2 linked regions of the Serinibacter salmoneus genome follow. Each later gene encodes a partner of the first gene's protein in a complex. Links are inferred from orthologs where the notes say so. Each region holds a gene or a part of one and is shown in the gene's direction. Other genes may lie near its edges. The genes, in order: groL and metK.

Region 1 (3,202 bases):
CGTTCGGGGCGGAGCCGGGCGTGGGCGTCCGCGATCGCCTGGAGCAGCGAGGGATCGTCCATGAACCGGCCGAGCTGGCCCTCGATCTCGCCGCGCGCCACGCCGGTGGAGGCGTGGTTGAGGCCGAGGGTGCGGATCTCGCTCTCGCCCTCGAACTGCGCCTCGAGGTAGACCGATCGCACGGTGCCGTTGAGGTCCTTCGGCGCGCCGTACTGCGACAGGGAGCCGAGCGGGAAGTAGTCGTCGGTGTCCACGAGCTGGCCCGCGGTCAGCACCCCGAGGGCCGCCGCGGTGGCCAGGAGGCGCCAGGCCAGGCCCCAGCGGGTCAGTCGGCGCGAGGTCGGTCGGGAGGTCACCACGCCACGGTAGGCGATGGGTGCCCGCGCGCGGGGCACCGCTGCTTGCACTCTCGTGGTGAGAGTGCCAATAATGGCGTTAGCACTCTCGCGGTGAGAGTGACAGAACCACCGGAGCCGATGAGGCGTCGCGGGGTACGGGACCAGACCGTGCTCGGCGCCGTCGTCCGTCGCGGGCATCGAGCCGGTGACACGCCCGAACACGGAGGATCGTCAGCCACATGGCCAAGATCATTGCCTTTGACGAGGAGGCCCGCCGCGGCATGGAGCGAGGCCTGAACCGCCTCGCCGACGCCGTCAAGGTCACCCTCGGCCCGAAGGGCCGCAACGTCGTCCTGGAGAAGAAGTGGGGCGCCCCCACGATCACCAACGACGGCGTCTCGATCGCCAAGGAGATCGAGCTCGAGGAGCCGTTCGAGAAGATCGGCGCCGAGCTCGTCAAGGAGGTCGCCAAGAAGACCGACGACGTCGCGGGTGACGGTACGACCACCGCCACCGTGCTGGCCCAGGCGCTCGTGCGCGAGGGTCTGCGCAACGTCGCCGCCGGCGCCAACCCGATCGCGCTGAAGCGCGGCATCGACGTCGCCGTGGAGAAGGTCACCGAGGCGCTGCGCACGCAGGCCAAGGAGATCGAGACCAAGGACGAGATCGCCGCCACCGCCGCCATCTCCGCCAACGACCCGGCCATCGGCGAGCTCATCGCCGAGGCCATCGACAAGGTCGGCAAGGAGGGCGTCATCACGGTCGAGGAGTCCAACGCCCTCGGCCTGGAGCTCGAGCTCACCGAGGGTATGCGCTTCGACAAGGGCTACCTCTCGGCGTACTTCGTCACCGACCAGGAGCGCCAGGAGGCCGTCCTGGAGGACGCCTACGTGCTGCTGGTGGAGTCGAAGATCTCCACGGTCAAGGACCTGCTGCCGCTGCTGGAGAAGGTCATCCAGTCCGGCAAGCCGCTCGTGATCATCGCCGAGGACGTCGAGTCCGAGGCGCTGGCCACCCTCGTGGTCAACAAGATCCGCAACATCTTCCGCTCCGTGGCCGTCAAGGCTCCCGGCTTCGGTGACCGCCGCAAGGCGATGCTGCAGGACATGGCCATCCTCACCGGTGGTCAGGTCATCTCCGAGACCGTGGGTCTCACCCTGGAGAACGCCGACCTGTCCGTGCTGGGCACGGCCCGCAAGGTCGTCGTCACCAAGGACGAGACCACCATCGTCGAGGGCGGCGGCGACGCCGAGATGCTCGAGGGCCGCGTGCAGCAGATCCGCGCGGAGATCGAGAACTCCGACTCCGACTACGACCGCGAGAAGCTCCAGGAGCGCCTCGCCAAGCTCGCCGGCGGCGTGGCCGTCATCAAGGCGGGTGCGGCCACCGAGGTGGAGCTCAAGGAGCGCAAGCACCGCATCGAGGACGCCGTGCGCAACGCCAAGGCGGCCGTCGAGGAGGGCATCGTCGCCGGTGGTGGCGTCGCCCTCATCCAGGCCGGCAAGGTTGCCTTCGCCGAGCTGGACCTCAAGGGTGACGAGGCCACGGGCGCCACGATCGTGCAGCTCGCGATCGACGCCCCGCTCAAGCAGATCGCGATCAACGCCGGTCTCGAGGGCGGCGTCGTGGCCGAGAAGGTCCGTCACCTGCCCGCCGGTCAGGGCCTCAACGCCGCCACCGGCGAGTACGAGGACCTGCTGGCCGCCGGTGTGAACGACCCGGTGAAGGTGACCCGTTCCGCGCTGCAGAACGCCGCCTCCATCGCCGGTCTGTTCCTGACCACCGAGGCCGTCGTCGCCGACAAGCCCGAGCCCCCGGCTCCGGCTCCCGCCGGCGGCGGCGACGAGATGGGCGGCATGGGCTTCTGAGGCTGAGCCGACCACCTCGCGCCTCGCGCGCGCAGTGAGTCAGCGGGCGGTCACCCCCTCGGGGGTGGCCGCCCGTTTCGCGTGCCCCGTGCGCCGAGCGATGGGTTGCGCAGGGTTCGCTCGCGCGCGGGCGGCGCAAGGGCACGTTCGGCGGGAGCTGGGTGCGCCGAGCGATGGGTTGCGCAGGGTTCGCTCGCGCGCGGGCGGCGCAAGGGCACGTTCGGCGGGAGAGTCCGGTCAGTCCGAGGTGAGGCGGGTGATCTCGTCGGCGATGTTGCGGCGCGCGGCGTCCTCCCAGCGCGCCCGTCCGGCCGGCGTGTGGAACAGGTCCCCGGCGAGCAGATCCCGCAGGATCGCCGCGCGGCCCGCGCGGAAGTCCGCCTCCGGGACGTCCGCGTACTCGCCACGGATGGCGGCGGCGTAGTCCGCGTAGCGCGTGGGGGAGGACCCCAGCACGCTGAGGTCCGCGTCGCTGAGGATCGCCGCCGCCTGGTCCCCCGGGCTCGGGCGGTGGTCCGCGGTCATCGTCACGAGGGCCGCCACCGCCTCGCCCTCGCGTGCGGGTCGGGTCCCCGCGAGCGCCGCGCGCGCCAGCGCCGCGCTGTCCCGCTCGTCCTGACCGGGCACGACGGCGCGGCCCCCCTGGTGTTCGAAGGCCCGCCCCGAGCGGTGGACCGCATCGTGGAACCAGGCACCCAGGAGGGCCCGCCGTCGCACCTGGTTCGGGGCCTGGCCCCGGGCGGTGAGCAGGTCCACGGCGTCCAGCACCTCGCGCAGGTGGGTGAGCCCATGGTGCAGCCGCCCGCGCTGCGACCAGCGCGCCAGCAGATCCTCGCCGATCCCGCCCCAGGCCGCGCCCGGTGTGCTCCCGTCGCTGAGGCCGGCCCAGCGTCGCCGGAGGTCATCCCGCTCCGCCCGGCGCGCGTGGGCGGTGCGGCGCAGGCCGCTCGCGCGCAGCCGGCGCACCAGGTCGCCGCCGCTGACCGGTGCCGCCCC
Region 2 (3,109 bases), 980 kb from region 1 along the record:
CGTGGTGAGCGCCGGGGGGACCCGGGAGGCGATCGACCCGGTGCGATACCTCGGCAACCGGTCCTCCGGGCGCCAGGGCGTGGCCGTGGCCGATGCCCTCGCGGCGCGTGGCGCGCAGGTCACCCTGGTGGCCGCCAACGTGGCACCCGCGGTGCACGGGGGCCGCCACGCCGTCGTGGAGGTCGTCTCCACGGCGGACCTCGCCGAGGCGATGGCCACGCGCGCCGCTGCGAGCGACATCGTGGTGATGGCCGCCGCCGTCGCGGACTACCGGCCCGCGACCGGGAGCGAGCACAAACTGAAGAAGACCGGCGGTGGACTCACGCTGGAGCTGGTGGAGAACCCCGACATCCTCGCCGGGCTCGTGTCCGGCCGGCGCGCGGGTCAGGTGATCGTCGGGTTCGCCGCCGAGACCGGGGATGCCGACTCCGACCCCCTGGAGCACGGCCGTGCCAAGGCCAGGCGCAAGGGCGCCGACCTCCTGGCGGTCAACGCCGTCGGGCATGATCGTGGCTTCGGGGATGTGCCGAATGCCCTCACGGTGCTGGATGCCGCGGGGGACCTCGTCGGAAGCAGTGAGGGCAGCAAGGAGGAGGTCGCCGCGGCGCTGGTGTCTCACGTCGCCGACCTCATCCTGAGACGGTCCGCATAGCGCGAGAAGCCTCCGTGTGGCGGGCGTAGGCTGCATTCCCGTGACATCACTGCGCAGCTTCACCTCCGAATCCGTGACCGAGGGGCACCCGGACAAGGTCAGCGACCTCATCTCCGACTCCATCCTGGATGCCCTGCTGCGGGTGGACTCCCACTCCCGCGTGGCGGTCGAGACCCTCGTCACCACCGGTCTGGTGCACGTGGCGGGCGAGATCAACTCCCGCGGTTACGTGGAGATGCCGGCCCTCGTCCGTGACGTCATCACCGGCATCGGCTACACCTCCTCGGAGGTGAGTTTCGACGGCAACTCCTGCGGCGTCTCGCTCTCGATCGGACAGCAGTCGCCCGAGATCGAGCAGGGCCTGACCTCCTCCCGCGAGAAGCGCGAGGGTGAGGCGATCGACCCCTACGACGCGCAGGGCGCCGGCGACCAGGGCCTGATGTTCGGGTACGCCACGGACGAGACCCCCACCCTGATGCCGCTCCCGGTGCACCTGGCGCACCGCCTGTCCGAGCGTCTGACTCACGTGCGCAAGGCGGGGATCGTGGCGAACCTGCGCCCCGACGGGAAGACCCAGGTGACGATCGGGTACGACGGCGATCGCCCCGCGGCCGTGCAGACGGTGGTCATCTCCGCACAGCACGCTCCCGCCCTCAGCGAGGAAGAGCTGCGCGAGGCCCTGCACCGCGAGGTCCTGGTGCCGGTGCTCGCCGAGCACGTGCCCCACGGGGTGGACACCTCCGGGGTGCGGCTGCTGGTGAACCCGACCGGGGCGTTCACCCTCGGCGGTCCGATGGGTGATGCGGGCCTCACGGGCCGCAAGATCATCGTGGACACCTACGGCGGCATGTCCCGTCACGGCGGCGGTGCCTTCTCCGGGAAGGACCCCTCGAAGGTGGACCGCTCGGCGGCGTACGCCACGCGGTGGGTGGCCAAGAACGTGGTGGCGGCGGGCCTCGCGCGGCGCTGTGAGGTGCAGGTGGCCTATGCGATCGGGCAGGCGCACCCGGTGGGGGTGTACGTGGAGACCTTCGGTACCCAGGCCCCCGGGGTGACGCCCGAGGGGATCGCCGCGGCCATCGACGAGGTGTTCGACCTGCGCCCGGCCGCGATCATCGCCGACCTCGACCTGATCCGCCCGATCTACGCGCTGACCTCGAACTACGGTCACTTCGGGCGGGAGCTGCCGGAGTTCACCTGGGAGCGCACGGACCGCGTGCCTGCCCTGCGTGCGGCCGCCGGACTGGACTGAGCGGCACCGGCCGGCCCAGCCGCGCGGCCTTGTCGGTCGCTCGTGATCTGATGAGCGCATGACGCAGGAGGCAGGTGGTGAGCGGGCGGGGACGCCCCCGCTCGTCGCGGAGGTCTGCGTGGACCTTCCGCTGGCGCACCTGGACCGCCCGTTCGACTACCGCATCCCGGAGCACCTGGACGGCGCGGACTCGCCCGCCGATGTGGGTGTGGGCACCCGCGTGAAGGTCACCTTCTCCGGACGGCAACGCGACGGCTGGGTGCTGGCGGTGCGCGCGGCCACCCCGCAGGACGAGGTGCGTGCTCTCGCCCCCCTGAAGCGCCTGGTCTCCCCGGTGGTGGCGCTCACCCCCGAGATCGCGGCGCTCGCGCGCCGGGTGGCGGACCGGTACGCGGGCACCCTCTCGGACGTGTTGCGCCTTGCGGTGCCGCCTCGGCACGCGCGCGCGGAGGCGGGGGTGCTGACCGCGCTCAGCAAAGTGGAGCGCCCGGAGCCGGGCGAGCCGAGTCCAGCGCTGGTCGGCGGCCCCGGCGCGCCGGTCGGCGGCCCCGACGCGCCGGCCGACCTCGGCCCCTGGCGGGACGTACCCGGCGGGGAGGCGCTGCTGCGCCGGATCGCGGATCGGCAGGCGCCGCGCGCGGTGTGGACCCTCACGGGTGGTCCGGCCACGTTCCGCGACGCGCTGGTGCACGCCGCCCGGGTGACGCTGTCCTCCGGGCGGGGCGTGCTCGTCGTCGTGCCCGATGTGGCGGATGTGGATCGGGTGGCGAGCCATCTCGACGAGGCCCTCGCGGCCGAGGTCGTCAGGCTCGTGGCGAGCGATGGCCCCTCGGTGCGGGCGCGCGCGCACCTGCGGCTCGCCACCGGCCTGGCCCGGGTGGTGGTCGGCACCCGATCGGCGGTGTGGGCGCCGGTGCAGCACCTGGGTCTGGCGGTCTGTTGGGACGACGGCGACGACTCGCTGGTCGAGCAGCGTTCGCCCTATCCGCACGCCGGCCAGGTGCTCGCGCTGCGCTCGGAGGGGGAGGGCGCCGCGCTCCTGTTGGCCTCGCCCGCCCGCTCGGTGTGGGCCCAGCACCTGGTGGCGACCGGCTGGGCCGCGTCCCTGCGTGCGCAGCGCGCGTGGGTGCGGGAACGGGCGCCGCGGGTGATGGCGCCGGATGCCGAGGACCTCGGGCGCTCGGGACCGGGGGAGCACGCCCGGA

Evidence for each region.
Region 2: the proteins of groL (region 1) and metK are in contact, whole or in part, in a cryo-EM structure (PDB 8P4O), measured with the Escherichia coli proteins. The link is inferred for Serinibacter salmoneus from one-to-one orthologs.

Annotation. Positions count from the first base shown.
Region 1 is NZ_PDJD01000001.1:2,342,431-2,345,632, reverse strand. Bases 1-2,891 are described here. They hold groL (chaperonin GroEL), read left to right. Parts: upstream 1-577; coding sequence 578-2,206; downstream 2,207-2,891. Other genes in these bases: ATL40_RS10465 (DUF4031 domain-containing protein), read right to left, coding at 2,444-2,891; ATL40_RS10475 (hypothetical protein), read right to left, coding at 1-356. In the rest of the region: more of ATL40_RS10465, read right to left, coding at 2,892-3,202.
Region 2 is NZ_PDJD01000001.1:1,365,755-1,368,863, forward strand. What follows is about bases 1-2,798. They hold metK (methionine adenosyltransferase), read left to right. Parts: upstream 1-692; coding sequence 693-1,904; downstream 1,905-2,798. Other genes in these bases: coaBC (bifunctional phosphopantothenoylcysteine decarboxylase/phosphopantothenate--cysteine ligase CoaBC), read left to right, coding at 1-652; ATL40_RS05985 (primosomal protein N' family DNA-binding protein), read left to right, coding at 1,963-2,798. Outside these bases: more of ATL40_RS05985, read left to right, coding at 2,799-3,109. UniProt on the Escherichia coli protein: Catalyzes the formation of S-adenosylmethionine (AdoMet) from methionine and ATP.